2 linked regions of the Colwellia sp. M166 genome follow. The protein of the gene in region 1 interacts with the protein of each later gene in a pairwise test. Links are inferred from orthologs where the notes say so. Each region holds a gene or a part of one and is shown on either strand. Other genes may lie near its edges. The genes, in order: secD and pheT.

Region 1 (10,232 bases):
AGTATTGATATCTTTTTTTAAGTGCGCAAAGGGCAGTGAAAAGTTTTGACTCTTAATGATCAGCGTAATGGTTTTATACAACCCATGTTCATCAGGGTGATAGCTGGTGAATATTTTGGGTGTTGGTAGTTTATCTAAACGAGTGGCGGTTGATTGCACGAAAATATAGGCATTGTGATAATACTTTCGCTCAAAAAGGTGACAAAAAACCGAATTATAGAAGCTTTCCGCTAATTCAGGTTGTGGATGTAAACTCAGTAATTCAATATAGCTGTTTTTTACATGTTGCCAAAGCTCATCATCGAGTGTGGTGATAAAAAAATCTTGTTTGATGGTGTCTAAGGTTTCACCAACACGCTGATCATAGAAATCGGTACGTGCCTTTGCTGCTGTTTGAATGTCATGCCAACGATATTGTTCAAAGCGCTGTTTGGCTGCTTGGGTAATTTCACTGTAAAGATATATGTGTCGCTCAAAACCGTTAATAATCGTTTTAGCGATGGCAAAAGCAAGATTTTTCATGGGCTACCTATGGCCAATTTCAGTCAGTTATTAGCCGATTGTGCTGATTAAGATAGGGCAAGTCAATGCTAGCTGTCATGACAAGTGCTTGCTATTGATCAAGCGCACGTATTGTCCTGACATATCTGCTCTATACACAATAAGAAAACAAAGGTCAGAGAATTGGTATCACAATAAAGTTTGATTTCAGCATACGTTAAAACATTGCTTTTGAGTGATTATTTTTAGCTTATAGTCGTTATTAATGATAGTGATGCCGCCTTAGCAATCTGAGCTTAATCGCGCTATTCGCTTAGCCTTGTTTTATAAGTTAATGCTTGCTATTCGTGCCGTGCAGCACTAAAATTACGCGTTTTTTCATCTTTAAACTAGTTTATTTATCATGCGCGTAGCCGATTTCTCATTTGACTTACCTGAAGAGCTTATTGCTCGATACCCGAAAGCTAACCGTTCAGCCAGTCGTTTATTAACCCTTAGTGGTAATAGCGGTGAATGTCGCGATGAAACTTTTACTGATATTATTAATCACGTTGAAGCTGGTGATCTCTTAGTTTTTAACAATACTCGCGTGATCCCAGCGCGCATGTTTGGTCAAAAAGCGAGTGGCGGTAAGTTAGAAGTGCTGGTTGAGCGTTTATTAGATGAACGCAGAGTGTTAGCACATATACGCTGTAGTAAATCCCCTAAAGCCGGTAGTGAAATACTGCTTGAAGGCAAAGTTACAGCTACCATGGTGGCAAGACATGATGCTTTATTCGAACTTGAGTTTCATGGCGAACAGCCGGTGTTATCAATATTAGATGACATTGGTCATATGCCATTGCCGCCTTATATCGATCGCCCTGACGAAGACAGCGACCGTGAGCGTTATCAAACAGTATATAATGAAAAACCAGGTGCGGTAGCAGCACCTACGGCAGGGTTGCATTTTGATGATACATTAATGGCAAAGTTAAAAGCCAAAGGTGTTGATTTTGCTTTTGTGACTTTGCATGTTGGTGCCGGAACATTTCAACCGGTTAAGGTTGATGAAATTGCCGATCATATTATGCATGCTGAATATGTTGAAGTACCGCCAAGTGTTGTTGAGCAAATAAAGCAAACCAAAGCGCAGGGTGGTAAAGTGATTGCTGTGGGTACTACTTCTGTACGCTCATTAGAAAGTGCTGCGAAAGTTGCTAAAGAACAAGATAAACCGTTTAGTGCTTTTTATGGTGATACCGATATTTTTATAACCCCCGGTTATGAGTTTGAAATTGTTGATGCCCTCATTACTAATTTTCATCTTTCTGAATCCACCTTATTGATGTTAGTGAGTGCATTTTCTGGCTACGAAAATATTATGAATACCTATCAACATGCGGTTGAGCAGCAATATCGATTTTTTAGTTATGGTGATGCGATGTTTTTAACCAAACGAGATCAACATACAGCATAGGTAGTAAATTATAGTGAACTAGGCCTTAGCTTAGCCACTAAAACAGAAAAGCTACTAGCCTGTTTCGCTAGTGGGCAAAGGATAAGATATGACAAAAGATACTCAGAGTAGAGAAAAAAAAATTATGCAATACCAATTGCTAAGCACTGACGGTAAAGCAAGGCGTGGTCGTTTAACGTTTGATCGCGGCACTGTAGAAACCCCAGCATTTATGCCGGTAGGAACCTACGGCACAGTAAAAGGCATGAAAACTGAAGAAGTTGCTGATACCGGCGCTGAAATATTGTTAGGCAATACCTTTCATCTCATGTTACGCCCAGGCACTGAAATCATTGAACAACACGGTGGTTTACATGGTTTTATGAATTGGGATAAGCCAATTTTAACTGACTCTGGCGGTTTTCAGGTCTTTAGTTTAGGCAAAATGCGTAAAATTACTGAAGAAGGGGTTAAATTTAGCTCGCCAGTCAATGGTGAAAAAATTATGTTAACCCCTGAGCGTTCAATGGAAGTACAGAATAGCTTAGGCTCAGATATTGTGATGATATTTGATGAATGTACGCCATATCCAGCCAGCCATGAAGAGTCAAAAGTTTCTATGGAGCTATCATTACGTTGGGCGCAGCGTTCTAAAGATGCACATCAAGGTAATAAAAACGCGTTGTTTGGTATTATACAAGGCGGCATGTATGAAGATTTACGTGAAGTCTCGGTAAATGGCTTAACCAGTATCGACTTTGATGGCTATGCTATCGGTGGCTTATCAGTAGGGGAGCCTAAAGAAGATATGATTCGAATATTAGATCATACCGCGCCCTTGATACCCGAAAATAAACCCCGATATCTTATGGGAGTAGGCAAACCTGAAGATTTAGTTGAAGGCGTTCGTCGCGGTATTGATATGTTCGATTGTGTTATGCCAACACGTAATGCGCGTAACGGACATTTATTTGTCACCAATGGCGTGATAAAAATTAGAAATGCCCGTCACAAAACAGACACAGGCCCATTAGATCCAGAGTGTGATTGCTACACTTGTAAAAATTATTCACGTGCTTATTTACATCATTTAGATAAGTGTAATGAAATTTTAGGCTCGCAATTAAATACCCTACATAACCTACGTTTTTATCAACGTGTTATGAAAGGATTGCGTGATGCGATAGAGCAAGGCAAACTAGACGAGTTTGTTGCACAATTCTATGCGTTACGCGATTTACCTGTTCCGCCATTAGCTGGCGCAGAAGCAGGTTAAAACAGTTTCAACTTCACCATTTTATAAAATTAATTAGAAAAAATAATAAGAGGAATTTATGAGTTTATTTATTAGCCAAGCCCACGCTGCTGCAGGACCTGCTCAAGGTGCTGACGGTACATCAATGTTAATTATGTTAGCCGTATTTGGCTTAGTGTTTTATTTTATGATCTATCGTCCACAAGCTAAACGTGTAAAAGAGCACAAAAGCTTAATGTCTGAATTATCAAAAGGTGATGAAGTATTAACACAAGGCGGCATTGTTGGTAAAATTGTTAAAGTTTCTGACGAAAAAGACTTTATCGTAGTAAGCATTGCTGAAGGTACTGAAGTTACTGTACAAAAAGGCGCAATTAACGCCGTATTGCCAAAAGGCACAATGAAGTCTCTATAACGAGATCTTATTGGTTTAGCTATAGCTATATTAAAAGTGCTGGTTGGTATTATTATCAATTGGCACTTTTGAGTAACTATAACAATGAAAAATTTATAAACATCACTCTACTATTAAGTCGTTATATTCGAGTGATTCAAAAGAAAATAGGATGATATTGTGTTAAACAAATATCCATTATGGAAGACATTGATGGTGCTATTTATAGTTGCTATTGGTGCAATCTATGCGTTGCCAAACCTATATCCTGAAGATCCAGCGGTACAGATTTCTGGTTTACGTGGCATAGAAACAACTGCCGCAACTTTAGATACAGTAAAGTCTCATCTAGATGAAAATAAGATTTCTTTCGCAAGTATCGCAATGGAAAACGGCCAGATTTTGGCGCGTTTTAAAGATACAGAGCAACAGTTACGCGCGCGTGATTTACTTGAAGATAGCATGGGTGACCAACATTCCGTCGCCTTGAACCTGACCCCCGCAACTCCACAGTGGTTAGCAAGCATTGGCGGTACACCAATGAAGTTAGGCTTAGATTTAAGTGGCGGTGTTAGCTTCTTGATGGAAGTTAACATGCAGGAAGCTATTGTTAAGGTACAAAAAAGTTTAGTAGATGATTTTCGTACTGGCTTACGCACTGAAAATATTCGTTACCGTTCAGTTAAACAAGTTAATGATGCCATTAATATTCACTTTCGTAATGCTGATGACTTAGTTAACGCAGAATCTTTTTTAGAAAAGCAAAATCGTGATTTATTATTTGCTAGTGATGAAAGTAACTTAACATTATCCGTTAAGATGAGTGAGCAAAAGTTAAAAGAAACTCGCGAGTATGCATTACAACAAAACATTACTATTATTCGTAACCGTGTCAATGAACTCGGTGTTGCTGAACCGTTAGTGCAACGTCAAGGCAAAAAGCACATTGTTATCGAGTTACCGGGTGTGCAAGATACTGCAAAAGCAAAAGAAATTTTAAGTGCAACAGCAACGATAGAGTTTCGTTTAGTTGATACTGAAGGTGACTTAGGGGCAGCGCTTAATGGCCGTGTTCCGGGTAGTTCGCAATTATTAAAAGAACGTAGCGGTCAACCGGTTTTATTGAAAAAACGTGTCATGCTTACCGGTGATCATATTGTTGATGCCGGTTCAAGTTTTGATGAATATAGTCGTCCACAAGTTAATATTACCTTAGATTCTGCTGGTGGCAACAAAATGTCAAACAGTACTAAGAGCAATATCGGTAAGCCAATGGCGACGGTATTCATTGAATTCAAACCGACTAATCGTGTTGATGCTGAAGGTAATACTATCTTCGAGAAAGTTGAAGAAGTGATCAGTGTTGCGACTATTCAAGCACGTTTAGGTAAAACCTTCAGAATTACCGGTGCCGGTAGCCAAGCTGAAGCACATAATCTAGCGTTATTACTACGAGCGGGTGCTTTAGTTGCGCCAATTCAAATTGTAGAAGAGCGTACGGTTGGACCAACATTAGGCGCTGAAAACGTTCAATTAGGTTTTCAAGCTATTATGCTAGGTTTTGGCTTAGTGTTCTTATTTATGTTGATTTATTATCGTGCCTTTGGTGTAGTAGCTAACTTAGGACTAGGTGCCAACTTAGTGTTGATTATTGGTATTATGTCAATGATCCCTGGTGCGGCTTTAACCTTACCAGGCATGGCCGGTATCGTATTAACCGTGGGTATGGCGGTTGATGCTAACGTACTTATTTTTGAGCGTATACGTGAAGAAATACGTGAAGGTAAGTCTATTCAACAGTCAATTCACCAAGGTTATGATGCCGCATTTTCCACTATCATTGATGCTAACATCACCACGTTAATTGCTGCTTTGATTTTATTTGCTGTTGGTACCGGACCGATCAAAGGTTTCGCAATAACGTTATCAATCGGTATTATTACTTCAATGTTTACTGCGGTTGTCGGTACACGTACGGTTGTTAACGCTGTTTGGGGTGGTAAACGCCTCGATAAACTGTCTATATAAGTAAGGCTTCAATATTATGCAAATTTTACAATTAAAAAATACTGTTGCCTTCATGAGTTACCGTAAGGCTGCGCTACTGTTAAGTCTTGTACTGATGCTTGCCTCGGTTTTTACCTTGGCAACGAATAAACTTAACTTTGGCTTAGATTTTACTGGCGGCACGTTAATCGAGATTGGTTTTGATAAAACCGCTGATTTAAATAAAATCCGCGAAATCATGGATACTAATGGCTTTGATGATGCTGTGGTTAAGTTTTATGGTTCAAGCCGTGATGTTGTCATTCGTTTAGCGACACGTGAAGATGTTAAGGCTGAAATGCTAGGTAACCAAGTGCTTGATATTCTTCAATCCGGTACTGGTGAAACCATTGATATGCGTCGTATTGAGTTTGTTGGCGCCAGTGTTGGTGATGAGTTAGCAGAGCAGGGCGGTTTAGCCATGCTAACCGCATTGATCTGTATCTTGGTTTATGTCGCTTTTCGTTTTGAATGGCGTTTCGCTTTAGGCTCTGTTTTTGCCTTGTTTCATGATGTATTGCTAACACTTGGTTTATTCTCTGTTTTACAGTTAGAGTTTGACTTAACCGTACTTGCGGCAATATTGGCAGTAATAGGTTACTCGCTCAACGATACTATTGTGGTCTCGGATCGTATTCGAGAAAACTTTAGAAAAGTGCGTGTTGGTGGTGCAGAAGAAATAATTAATATCTCTTTAACACAAACGCTTTCACGTACTATTATCACCTCAATTACTACCTTATTAGTATTGGCTGCTTTATTCTTTAAAGGTGGCGCATTAATACATGGTTTTGCAACCGCATTACTATTAGGTGTATTTGTTGGTACTTACTCATCAGTTTATGTTGCTAGTTCGGTGGCTTTGGCATTAGGTATTTCAAAAGAAGACTTAATCCCAGAAGTGATTGAAAAAGAAGGCGCTGATCAAGAAGAGATGACGCCTTAAGCAATTGTCAATCGGTGCGAACCGATTAACTAAAATAAACACAAAAACCGAGCAACTATGCTCGGTTTTTTTATACCATTAAATTTTGATGTAAATAAAATTATTGCTTTATCTGGCTGCTATTTATTTAACATAGTTCTTTTTTAAACTTAGAGGTTTTCTTTAAGTTATTGTATATAAGTCCTTTATTTATCTTTTTGTTTTTTATTTCTAGCTGATGTCATGATTTTTTTAACTTAATGCTGTCATCTGTTTGTCAAACTAGTGAAATAAAAACTACACATTACTTCAACAATTCTGTCATTTATTCTCCGTACTATTATCGCAAATTTTTTAATAATAAATCTGCGGAGCAGAACTGTAATGAATATCAAAACTCTATTTAAAGTAAGTGTAATTGCAAGTGCTATGGCTTTAGTTGGTTGTGGTGGTGATATCAAAATTGAACCAACCGTGAATGATAACAGTGTCGATAATAGTACAAATAACTCAAACAATACCGATGGCGGTATTGATACCGGTACGACAAATCTTTGTGCTATTCGTGGCGAGCTACAGGGCGCTTATGATGGTCGTGACTGTAATTACCCCGCAGCATTTGCCAGTAAAAATATTGAAATTGAAACAGACTTAACTTTTGCTGAATTACCTAACGATGGTGTGCATGTTTTTACTGGCGCGTTATTAATGGGTAAAGACTGTGATAGCACAACCGGTTGTACTGTTAATACTGACGGTCCAACCTTAACGGTTGAAGCAGGTGCTAACTTAGCGTTCACTTCAGGTGAAGCGATTATTCGTATTGGCCGTGGCGCAAAAATTAATGCCGTAGGTACACTAGAAAAACCGGTCAACTTTACTTCAGCTAATGCTTACGAGCGTTTAGATGTTGTTGGAAATGGTGCTCAGTTCGCTGATTGGGGCGGTATTATCATCAATGGTTTTGGTATTACCAATCAATGTACTGACGCACAGCGTGCTGCAACAACCTGTAATGTTACCACCGAAGGTGTTACTAGCTACTTTGGTGGCAATGATAATGCAGATAACAGTGGTGCGATTGAATTTGCAAAAATTTGGTACGCTGGCTCTGGTCCACGCTCTGGCGGTGAAGGTGATGATCTTAACTCACTAACATTAAATGCTGTTGGTTCAGCGTCTAAGTTTGATTACATTCATATTCACCAAGGTTTTGATGACGGCATTGAGTTTTTCGGTGGCGCAGCATCAATTAGCCATATTGCGGTAACTGACACGCAAGATGACGCGATTGATATCGACGCCGGTTGGCAAGGTAGCGGTCAATACATATTCGTTAAACACGGTACGGTTGAAACCAAGCAAGAAGTGGTTATTCCTGCGGTAATTGAAAATGGTGTAGTGGTTGAAGCAGAAAGAATTTTCCCTATCGGTTCAGATGTATTTATGGGTAATAACGGTTTTGAAACTGACGGCGAGAAAAACGGCGGCGCTGAGTACTCAGAAGCGCCAACATCAAACCCTACTTTTGCTAACGTAACGGTTATCACCACTGACGGTAGCTCAGTACGAGATGATGACCCATCACAAGCCTTTAAGTTTGATGATGCTATTAAATCTATGTACTACAACGTATTAATTGTCAAAACAGAAGGTGCTAACGGCACTAACTGTATCGAACATAAATCAGATGGCGAAATTAATGCCGATTCAGTTTCATTCTCAAACTCTGTGATGGCCTGTGTTAATGAATTCAAAGGTGAGCAAAGCTTTATTTCAGGCAAAGAGCCTGCAGCATTAACCGGTACAGCGAAAGCGGATTGGTTTGATAATAGCGCTGCAAACGTGCGTATTGCTAGCACATCAAGCGTGCTGTCAAATGCCTTTGCTACTGATGTTGATTCAGCTGATATCACTATCACAGCGAATGATTTATCAGGTCTAGGTAGCTTTTTCCAAGCCGGTAATTACATTGGTGCTGTATCAGAAAACGATACGAGCTCTGACTGGTACAAATGGGTTGAAGCGGCTGTTACAGCCGCAGATCAAGATTAATTAACGCTTAAAAGCAAATTAAGGCGCAGCACCAGTTGCGTCTTTTTTTTACTTGATTTGAAAGCAGGATGTAAACATGAAAACTCAACACAGACTTAAAAGAGTTTCTCTCGCGGTTGGGCTAGGGTTGTTAGCGAATATGCCAAGTGTGTTCGCCCAAGAAGCAGCTGGCGAGAATAGCGTTATGGAAGAAGTTGTGGTCAAAGCAACTCGCTTACAAGGCAGTGCAGCCGCGGTAATTGAAGAGCGTCGCAACCAAGCCTTTGTCGCTGATATTTTAGGGGCAGAGCAAATATCAAAAACCGGTGATAGCGATGCCGCATCAGCCTTAAGACGTGTGACCGGTTTAACCTTAGTTGATGGTAAATATATCTATGTTCGTGGTTTAGGTGAGCGTTATTCAAGCGCGCGTTTAAATGGCGCTAATATTCCAAGCCCTGATTTAACCCGTAATGTTATACCGCTTGATATTTTCCCCGCCAGTATTATTGAAAGTTTATCGGTGCAAAAGTCTTATTCACCATCAATGCCGGCAGCATTTGGTGGCGGCGCGATTGATATTCGCACTAAGTCGGTACCGAAAGACTTTGTTGCCAGCTTTGAGCTTGGACTAGCTTACGATGAAAATTCACCAGACGGTTTTACTTATGACCGTAAAGGCAATGGGCTTTCCAGTGAGTTACAAAATGCCATCGTGCAATACAAAGGTGATTTTTCACTGCGCAATATCATTTTAACGGATAACTTGGTTGATACAGACGCAGCAACGCGCGGTGAACAAGCGACAGCAATTAACCAAAACTTATTAAAATCATTACCACGTAATATGGTGATGAAAGATGATTCGCTTGATCCTACCTATAACGTAAAAGCGAGTATGGGTAATTCATTCGACGAAAATTATTTTGGTGGTCAGTTTGGTTTTTTAGCCGCTATTTCGTATGACAATAAATGGCAATTTGCGAATAAAAAGTCAGCGGTAGTAAGTGAGAACTTTTCTGACGATTGTAGTGAAACGCTACTGACCAGTGAGCAAATCGCTAACGCTTGTTATAACACGGTAAAAACTTCGCAAGTAACCACTGAAAATGAACGTTTAAGTGCGGTATTTAACTTAGGTTATCAACTTGATAACCACAAATTATCTTGGAGCAATATCTACCTTGAAGATAATGAAGACGAAAGTGTCATCGGCATCATTGAAAGTCCGAATGGCAGTACCGTTGATACCATTTTTGGTAACGGCCAAGCGCAGCGTTCACATGAATTTAATTATGAAGAACGTTCATTAGAAATTATGCAATTTACCGGTAAACACACCTTTACTGACTACGCAGGTATAGGTTTTGACTGGCAATATACTGAATCTACAGCAGAAACAGAAATTCCAACCGATGTTAAATACAAGTTTATTGATACTTATAGCGATGGACAATACCAAAGTTCAGCTATAACGGGTGATGATAATAGAGCCGTTTATTCGTACTTATCATTAGAAGATGACGTTAAATCTTATAGTGGCAATGTTACTTTACCTTTGTACTTTTCTGATCTCGAAGTTGAGTTTAAAGCCGGCTATGATTTTTCAGACAAAGGTCGTTATTACACAACCTCTAGT
Region 2 (10,285 bases), 3.2 Mb from region 1 along the record:
AACAAAACCCAGTTCAGAGCCGCCTGCCGCAGCTATCGGCAATGCAGAAACCACAACGGCCAAGGCTAAGACCGCATAAAGCGAAAAAATTTTAAACCACTGAAAACGGGTTGCTTGCAAGCTCACCGAAATGGCTTTTATTGGCGACATTTGCTTTTCAACAATTAAAGGCAAGGCCAGCGATAACGCCACGGCTAAAAATATCCCAGGTAAATAGAATAAGGTTAGCCCAATAGTCACCAGTGTTGACGTTAATAAAGCACAAACAGCAACCCAACTACCACGCTTTAAAAAAGCAAAAATCAATTGTGGCCGTGTTTTTAAGCCGACAGAATGAAAAACCCCCATCATTTCAACTCCGACAATGAATGGGTAGACCACTAACGTCACTATGATATTAAGCAAGGTTGCCGATTGTTGGTCTTGAATGGCAACTTCAATGCCACCTAATTGACTACTCACTAACATAGAAACCAACATACCGATGATCAAACAAGTTACTAAGCCCAAATTAATTGCCATACGTGACTTTAAAGTGATTTGCCATGCTTCTTTTAATATCGCGGTAACATCAAGCGAGTATTGACCTTTAATCGCTTCTTCAACACTACCACCAACTTTTACAACCGGATCTTTTTCCACAAAAAATATTACCTAATTCGTAAACGCGCTATCAACGTTTATCATCTCTTAATTGCCGTCAGTATATCGTAATTTGTACCTGTGTGTGAATAAGCAGAAGAAAGTTGTGAAAATTTGATAAAATACTCTTTTATCAGTTAGCTATTATTTTTAATTTTTGCCAACAGGCTCTTGAAGTACTGAGCACCTTTCTGCTCGGCTAAAGCAATATTATTATCGGGAATAGCTTGCGGGTTTTTATAAACACTCAAGACTCTTGCCATACCTTGTTCACGAATTAAGTGCAATGTCGGGTAAGGTGAGCGATTAGTAAAATTACTAGCATCGTCATAATTAGCATCGGCAAAGCAATACTCAGGATGAAAAGTCGCAATTTGAAAAACACCTTCAAAGCCCTGCTCAACCACAAGTTCATTAGCGTAATCAACCAAATCTAAAAAACGATTAAAGCTTCTAAAGCCATCACGGTAAATTAATAAACTGGTTTCTATTTCCGAGTTAGCTTGTAAGTAATGGCATTGTGCTAGTAATTCAGTTAACGCTGACTTTAGCTGTTCTTGGGCGCTGAGATGATAGTGAATGGTTTGATTAACAAATTCTTTCTTCGCGAATGGGCAAAAATTCAAACCAATAATGACTTGTTCAAGCCATTGTTTCGTATGTTCTATTTCAGGTATTGTTGTCATAGTATGGACTTAGTTTAGTTTACTTCTTATTCAAGTGTTTATTTTAACTCTGAGTACTTTGCTGCAGTTGCCACATGGTAAAATAATGGCCTTTTTTGGCTAATAAGCCCTTATGCGTACCCTGCTCAACAATTTCACCCTGCTGCATCACCATGATATTATCAGCGTCTACTATAGTTGATAACCTATGGGCAATAACTAAACTGGTTCTATGCTCAGCAACTTCTTTTATCGCGGTTAATATCGCTTGCTCTGATTGGCTATCAAGCGAAGATGTTGCTTCATCAAAAACTAAAATCCGCGGATTTTTTAAAATAGTACGAGCAATCGCTACTCGCTGCTTTTCACCGCCAGAGAGCTTTAAACCACGCTCGCCAACAATAGTTTCCATGCCATCAGGTAGTCTAGCGACAAAATCTGATAAATGAGCCATTTTAAAAGCATTATTAACTTTTACTTCATCAGCTTTAGGTTCACCATAGTGAACATTGGCAAACAGCGTATCATTAAACAACACGGTATCTTGCGGCACAATACCAATATTTTTTCGTAAGGAATGTTGAGTAACTTGGCGAATATTTTGCCCATCAATGGTTATTTGACCACTGTCACAATCGTAAAATCTAAATAATAATTTAACTAAAGTTGATTTTCCTGAGCCGCTTTCACCAACTACAGCCACTTTTTGCCCAGACTTAATAGTGAATGATATATTTTTGATAATTGGACGTTTAACATCATAAGCAAACGACACACCTTCAAAGTTAATTTCTGCTTGAGACAAACTTAGTACATCAGCATGTTCATCATCTTCTACTTTGGGCTTCTTCAACATCAATTCAAACATCTGCTCAATATTGGCCAATGAGCCTTTGATTTCACGATAAACAAAACCTAAAAAATTCAGTGGGATAAAAAGTTGCATCATGAAAGCATTAATCAATACGAAGTCACCTAAGGTCATTTTTTCATAAGTTACTTGATAAGCAGCAAGTGCTAACATCGCCGTCATTGAGCAGGAAATAATCAGTGCTTGGCCGCCATTTAAGGCAAATAAAGATAGTCGATTCTTCATCTTTGCCTGTTCCCAGCTAGCTAATTGGTTATCATAAGCTGAGGCTTCATATGCTTCATTCGTAAAATATTTAACCGTTTCATAATTCAGTAAGCTATCAATAGCACGGGTATTACTCGATGAGTCAGCCTTATTCGCTTCACGTATAAAGCGTGTACGCCAGTCTGTCGCATAAACAGAATACCCGATATACAGCACGATAGAAGATAGCGTAATAAGCGCAAACCAAATGCCATAATTCACTAATAAAATCCCCACCACCATGACAATTTCGATCAGCGTTGGGATAATATTAAAAATCATAAAGCGCATTAAGAAATTAATGCCTGAAGTCCCGCGATCAATATCGCGTGACAAACCGCCAGTTTGGCGATTTAAATGAAAATCTAAATCTAATTTATGCAGATGCTGAAAAACTTTTAGGCCAATTCGACGAATTGCTCGTTCAGTAACACGTCCAAACAAGGTATCACGAATTTCAGCAAATATAACTATGGTGAGTCTAACGAGTCCATAAGCCCCCACTAAAGCAAACGGCACTAAGTAAACGCGGTTTTCTTGCTGAGTATCTAAAACATCAACAATATCTTTAAGAATAAAAGGTAAATAGACGCTAGCAACTTTGGTCAGTACTAGGCAAGCTAAAGCAAAAAATATACGTGCTTTAAACTCAAGTAAATAGGGAACTAATAGCTTAACAACACGCCAATTAAAGGTAGTAACTTCTTGCTCGGGCTGATGGGATGATCTGCGCATAGGGTTGATAAATTCCAATTAACGTTTAGGAAAAATACAGCGAACTTATGTCATAATATATTAACATCGATACCGTATTAGGTCTGAAAAATATTCACTTTTCATCACTGGCACCGTTAAGAAGAGCTCATTGTCTATGAACTTTTTTTGTAGTTGTGCTAACGTGAAACTATTCTTCTAATTCTGTGACTCGCTCTTATGTTTGCCTTGATTAATAATATTATCGATCGCTGTTTCTTTACTGCTATTTTCATATTGGGTGTGCAGTTACCTGAGTTTATGCAGCAATATCAGCAGCGCCTAGCAGGTCATTTGGCTGAAGCTCAATCGCAATTAAATCAATTTGAAATGATAGCCCAACAGCATTTTGATGGCAGCATAGTGACCATGATCACACGCTACAAAGACAATAGCGAAGCCGCTATTATTAGCACAGGAGAACTCATTGAACGCTTATCTTTGCGTGTTGACTACCTCGCTAACCACTTAGCACAGATAAGCCAATCCGATTATCTAGACAATGTTTATCTGTTTATTTGGCATTTAGACCGAGAAATTGCTAATGGTACTGCTGAGCACTTCTCAATGGCCATTCCGCTTGAGCTAAACGCTATTGCTACTGGTGGCACACTGGCTATTACTGCTCTGATATTAAAAGCATTAAGCATCAGCGTGGTTAAATACCCTTTCAAGAAAAAGTTAGCACAAAAAAATTAATCATGCTTTTATTGCACAGCAAAAAAGGTTGCCAAGGCAACCTTTTTATACAGTACTAATGCAAGTACAGCACTAATGCAAAACTGAACGGTTTACTTATTCGCCATTGCCGTCTTCGACGCGACTTTTAAGTTTTTGCCCAGGACGAAAGGTTACGACTTTACGTGCTGAAATTGGAATATCTTCACCGGTTTTAGGATTGCGTCCAGGACGCTCACTTTTAACTCGAAGATCGAAATTACCAAAACCAGACAACTTTACTTGCTCGCCTGTTTCTAGCGTTTCACGAATTTCTTCGAAAAACACTTCAACCATATCTTTTGCGTCGCGCTTACTCAGCCCAACTTTTTCAAATAAATGTTCTGCTACTTCTGCTTTTGTTAGCGCCATTATTTAATCCCTCAGAGATGCATTTAGTTCAGTTTTCAATGTATCAACCACTCGGTCAACTACGTCAGTGATATCCTTTTCTGCTAAGGTTTTATTATTATCTTGCAATGTCATTGCTATTGCTAAGCTCTTAAAACCAGATTCAATACCATTACCTCGGTATACATCGAACAAGTTTAGATCAACTAAATAATTTCCGCCAACCTTTTCAATAAGTTGTAGGACATTATTTGCACTTACTTGCTCTTCAACAACCACAGCTATATCACGTCTATTGGCCGGAAAGCGAGATATGTCGCGTGCTTGCGGGATGTTTTGTGTACAAATTTCAGTCAATAAAAGTTCAAAAATTAATGTTCGGCCATTTAAACCTAATTTTCTTTCTAATTCAGGATGTAAGGCACCAACGTGACCAACTAAAACACCATTTTTGTGAATGGCAGCCGTTTGGCCTGGATGTAAAGCATCAACTTCCGCCTTTGAGAAAACAAAAGCACTTTCGTTACTTGTTAGACTAAGCAAAGCTTCAACATCTGATTTAATATCGTAAAAATCAGTTGCTGCTTTTTCGATATCCCAATGTTCTTCACTACGTTGACCGCTAACAATACCCGCGATCATATTATCTTGACGAACGCCATTCTCAGCACTTTCATCAGGAATAAAACGTAAACCGGTTTCAAATAAGCGCACTCGCCCTTGTTGACGGTTTTGGTTATAGGCTACAGATTGTAATAAGCCGGTCCATAAACTGATACGCATTTCTGACATTTCAGATGAAATAGGATGTGGTAAGGTCATCGTTGCTTGACCAGGATGCAATTGCGCCTGTACTTTCGGGTCAACAAAGCTATACGTGATCGCTTCTTGGTAACCACGATTAACTAAAACATTACGTAACTTACTTACCGGTAGCTGTGCTTCTTTTTGCTCACGCATCGCTAATGTCGCTTTTGGTGAAACATTAGGAATATTGTTGTAACCAAAAATACGCGCGACTTCTTCAATTAAATCAACTTCAATACTGATATCAAAACGATACGCAGGTACAACGACTGTCCATACTTTCTCTGCATCGACACCGTCTTCAGTAACACTAAAACCTAAACGCGTTAGAATATTAGTTACTGTTGCATCATCAATATGATGGCCAATACGGCTATCTAATTTGGCACGACGTAAGGCCACTGTTTTTTCAGCTGGAACATGCTCTTCAGACATAGCTTCAACAATAGGTCCGGCTTCACCGCCAACAATTTCAAGTAATAATTGTGTCGCACGTTCCATGGCATCACGTTGTAGCTGAGGATCAATTCCACGCTCATAACGGTGTGATGCATCGGTATGTAAACCATACTGACGTGCTTTACCTAAAATAGCTAAAGGGGCAAAAAAAGCGCTTTCTAAAAAGATATCTTTAGATTCGCTAGTAACACCTGACGCTAAGCCGCCAAAAATACCGGCCATGGCCAATGCTTTTGCATCGTCAGCAATAACTAAGGTTTGGGTCGACAATGTCACTTCATTACCATCTAGCAATGTTAGTTTTTCAGCGTCATTCGCCAAACGGACATTAATGCCACCATCAATCGCAGCTAAATCAAAGGCATGCATTGGATGACCTTGCTCTAAAAGCACATAGTTCGTGACATCAACCACAGGGTCAATTGCACGTGTGCCACAACGACGCAGTTTTTCCACCATCCATAATGGGGTTTGTGCATTGATGTTAATATTTTTAATCACCCGGCCTAAATAGCGCGGACAGGCTTTTTCAGCTGATAAGGTAATCGCTACCGTATCGTCAATCGTTGGCGTAACCGCGGTGATAGTTGGCTCTGTAACGCTTAAGCTATTCAATACACCAACTTCACGAGCTAAGCCTTTAAGGCCTAAACAATCACCACGGTTAGCGGTTAAATCGACGTCGATGGTAACATCATTAAGATCAAGGTATTCTCTTACGCATTGACCAATAGGTGCATCACTGGCTAATTCCATGATGCCATCAGAATTATCAGCTAAACCGATTTCTGACTCACTACACAACATACCGTGTGAAGGTACACCGCGAAGTTTTGCTTTTTTAATTTTAAAGTCGCCCGGTAATACCGCGCCAACAGTGGCAACCGCAACTTTTAAACCTAAACGACAGTTTTTAGCACCACAAACAATATCGACTAACTCGCCGTCATTAAAATCTGGTCCTAAATTAATTTTTGTTACTTGTAATTTGTCTGCATCAGGGTGCGGACCACATTCAACCACTTCACCAATTAATACACCACTAAATTCGCCTGCAACAGGCTCAACGGCGTCTACTTCAAGACCAGCCATGGTAATTTGATGGGCTAATTCATCTGAAGATATAGCAGGATTTACCCACTCACGTAACCAAGATTCACTAAATTTCATTATATGGCTTTCCTACTTGAACTGTTTTAAGAAGCGAAGATCATTTTCAAAGAATGAACGTAAGTCATTTACGCCGTAACGTAACATGGTTAAACGTTCAACCCCCATACCGAAGGCAAAACCAGTATAAACTTCAGGATCAATGCCGACACTGCGCAGTACATTAGGATGCACCATGCCACAGCCCAATACTTCTAACCATTTGCCGTTTTTACCCATAATATCAACTTCTGCAGAAGGTTCTGTAAATGGGAAATACGATGGACGGAAGCGAATTTCTACTTCTTCTTCAAAAAAGTGATGTAAGAAGTCATGCAACACCCCTTTTAAGTGCGTAAAACTCACGTCTTTATCAACCATTAAGCCTTCCACTTGGTGGAACATTGGCGTATGCGTTTGGTCGTAGTCATTACGGTAAACTTTACCTGGCGAGATGATACGCAAAGGTGGTTGTTCTTTTTCCATGGTACGAATTTGCACACCCGAGGTTTGTGTACGTAAAACCAATTTAGGATTAAAGTAAAATGTATCGTGGTCTTGACGCGCTGGATGGTGCTCAGGAATATTCAAGGCATCAAAGTTATGAAAGTCATCCTCAACTTCAGGGCCTTGTTTCACAGAGAAACCTAAATCACCAAAAAAGCTTTCAATACGCTCAATAGTGCGCGTCACTGGATGTAAACCGCCTAATTCATCACCACGACCGGGTAATGTAACGTCAATAGATTCTGCGGCAAGTTGTTGCTTGATAACTTCGGCACGTAATAACTCACCACGCTCAGTTAGCAGCTTTTGTACCTGCTGTTTAGCGATGTTAATCACTTGACCCGCTTTGGGCTTTTCTTCTTTTGGTAACTTGCTCAGGCCTTTCATTTGTTCAGTGAACAAACCTTTTTTTCCTAAGAAGTTAACGCGAACTTGGTCAAGTTCTACAGGATCAGTTGCCGCCGCAATAGCTTGTTCTGCCTGCAATATAATATCGTCTAAATTCATGAGTTCCTCTAAAGCGTGTTCAAAGCGCCCATATTTCTTAGTATTTAACTATAGGGCATTAACATCGGCCTAATTTGGCCTTTAGCTAGACTTTTTCGATTAATAAAATGGTGAATGATTTTACACAAAAAATTACTGATAAAGTAGGGTAAATCTACGTTTTTCAACAAAAAGTTAATGTCTGTAATTTTTACTTTTATAAAACTAGGTGATTTTTCAGCTTATGATGGCTTAAATATTAATAAAATGACAAAAACCTATACCCGCTCCACTTCAAAATGCAGATTTCAGCAAGTCGATAACGGGTTAGCACCAAGGCATTGATTGAAGACGAAACCCTGGGTGGTGAAGGTAGAGCGAAGCAGGATGCCAGAGCCGAGAATAGTTATTCTATTATCGAAATCAATAACGCTGGAGATGACTCGTTATCGGCTTGCCCGCAGGGAGCTATGCTAGAAAATTAGTCCTGCGTTGCAGTACTTGATAAGTGAGAGACCATTATCGACGTATCGCGCCTTGATCAGAATGCCTAGCTTAGCGCTGAAGTTGCATCTTGAAGTGGTACGGGTATATTACGTTAAACATAAAAAAGGCTTCTATTATCGAAGCCTTTCTTTACGCAAAACACAGGTTTAAAAGATAGTATTAGCGCCTATAGGTTATAACCCACCTCATCATGCTCTATTAAATCTAAACCGGTAATTTCCTGCTCTTTTGACACCCGTAAACCTTTAGTCATAAAGCCGACTAATTTAAATAACAAATAAGAGACAACCGCGGTATAAAGAATAGTTGAACCGATACCAATTAACTGCACAGTAACTTGCCCTAACATAGTACTAATACCTTCAGCATAGCCAAAACCACTAAAGGCACCTAGCTCTGTCGAGGCAAAAACACCGGCTAATAAAGTTCCCAATATACCGCCGATACCATGGACAGGAAAAACATCTAAAGAGTCATCAATTTTAAGTTTTTGCTTAATATAAACCGTTGAGTAAAAACAAACGATACCGGCTGAAACACCAATAATTAAAGCGCCACCAGGTCCAACAAAGCCTGATGCTGGCGTAATAGTACCTAAGCCCGCAACCATACCAGTAACGGCACCTAAAACACTGGCTTTACCAAATTTTTTCCACTCAATTGCCGCCCAAGTCAATGCCCCTGCTGATGCAGACAAATGTGTCACTATCATTGCCATAGCGGCGTCACCATTAGCGGCCAAGGCACTACCACCATTAAAACCAAACCAACCAACCCAGAGCATACCCGCACCGGTTACTGTCATTGTCAGGTTATGTGGCAACATTGGCGTTCGTGGAAAACCATGGCGAGGCCCTAACACTACCGCAGCAACTAATGCAGCAACACCGGCGGTAATATGGACAACAATACCACCGGCAAAATCATATACGCCCATTTGTGCTAACCAGCCACCACCCCAAACCCAATGAGTTACGGGAGCATAAACAACGAGTAGCCATAAACCTGAAAACAGTAAAACTGCAGAAAACTTCATTCTTTCAGCATAAGCACCAATAATTAAAGCAGGCGTGATCACCGCAAAGGTCATTTGAAAAAGCACAAATAAACTTTCAGGAATATCACCAGCAAGGGTTTCTTTGGTCATTCCTACCATTAACACTTTACTGAAATCACCAATCCAAGCATTGCCTTCACCAAACGCTAAACTGTAACCCACAATGAACCATAAAATGGATGAAAGTCCAGCAATAGCAAAACATTGCATTAAAATTGATAGGATATTTTTTCGACGAACTAAGCCGCCATAAAATAAGGCTAAACCCGGTAAGGTCATTAATAGCACCAACGCGGTAGCCGTTAATATCCAAGCAGTATTAGCACCATTAAGCGCTGGCTCGGCAGCAAAACTTGGCAGAGAAAAAGTTAACGCCAACAGTGTGATTAATATTTTATTCATTTTACATTCACTATTAAAATTTTTAGGCTAAGTGTACAGAATTAAATTGCCGGTTTTCGAGTAACAGTACTTAATTAAATGGCATCATCATCTGCTTCACCGGTTCGAATACGCATAACACTTTCAATATCAGTAACAAATATTTTGCCATCACCAATTTTTCCAGTATGTGCTGAGCTAATAATGGTCTCTACAACTCGTTCAGCAAAATCATCTTTCACAGCAATTTCGAATTTAATTTTTGGCAGAAAATCAACTGAATACTCAGCACCACGATAAAGCTCAGTATGGCCCTTTTGACGACCAAAACCCTTCACCTCTGTTACTGTCATACCATCAATGCCAATTTCACTTAATGCTTCACGAACATCATCCATTTTGAAGGGTTTAATAATTGCTGTGACTAATTTCATTCGCTCACCTTTAGTGCATTTGTTATCAATTAAATTGTAAAATTCATTATTTATAATATTACTAAGCACCATTTATACCCAAAATAAAAAGAATATTAAATTCAACAACCTACACACAAATCAAGGCATTAACCAACGCAGCAAAGCACCATAACAGTGCAATTGAGCGCTAGATTAGTGCGATATTGGTGCAAGACAATCCAGTCGCATCAAAAGAGCGCAGCGATTAATAGATGATAAAAGCAGCTTACTT

Evidence for each region.
Region 2: the proteins of secD (region 1) and pheT interact in binary tests that used the Escherichia coli proteins (3 or more experiments, as listed by UniProt). The link is inferred for Colwellia sp. M166 from one-to-one orthologs.

Annotation. Positions count from the first base shown.
Region 1 is NZ_CP040755.1:1,075,772-1,086,003, reverse strand. Bases 3,220-6,192 are described here. They hold secD (protein translocase subunit SecD), read left to right. Parts: upstream 3,220-3,768; coding sequence 3,769-5,616; downstream 5,617-6,192. Other genes in these bases: secF (protein translocase subunit SecF), read left to right, coding at 5,633-6,192; yajC (preprotein translocase subunit YajC), read left to right, coding at 3,274-3,609. In the rest of the region: aceK (bifunctional isocitrate dehydrogenase kinase/phosphatase), read right to left, coding at 1-522; tRNA preQ1(34) S-adenosylmethionine ribosyltransferase-isomerase QueA, read left to right, coding at 905-1,960; tRNA guanosine(34) transglycosylase Tgt, read left to right, coding at 2,085-3,215; more of secF, read left to right, coding at 6,193-6,580; FGD67_RS04920 (hypothetical protein), read left to right, coding at 6,944-8,614; FGD67_RS04915 (TonB-dependent receptor plug domain-containing protein), read left to right, coding at 8,691-10,232. UniProt on the Escherichia coli protein: Part of the Sec protein translocase complex. Interacts with the SecYEG preprotein conducting channel. SecDF uses the proton motive force (PMF) to complete protein translocation after the ATP-dependent function of SecA.
Region 2 is NZ_CP040755.1:4,241,481-4,251,765, reverse strand. Bases 3,976-7,001 are described here. They hold pheT (phenylalanine--tRNA ligase subunit beta), read right to left. Parts: upstream 6,682-7,001; coding sequence 4,270-6,681; downstream 3,976-4,269. Other genes in these bases: pheS (phenylalanine--tRNA ligase subunit alpha), read right to left, coding at 6,694-7,001; FGD67_RS19170 (integration host factor subunit alpha), read right to left, coding at 3,976-4,266. In the rest of the region: FGD67_RS19190 (hypothetical protein), read right to left, coding at 1-642; FGD67_RS19185 (DUF1415 domain-containing protein), read right to left, coding at 780-1,328; FGD67_RS19180 (ABC transporter ATP-binding protein/permease), read right to left, coding at 1,372-3,159; FGD67_RS19175 (DUF2937 family protein), read left to right, coding at 3,358-3,876; more of FGD67_RS19170, read right to left, coding at 3,973-3,975; more of pheS, read right to left, coding at 7,002-7,674; FGD67_RS19155 (ammonium transporter), read right to left, coding at 8,327-9,619; glnK (P-II family nitrogen regulator), read right to left, coding at 9,694-10,032.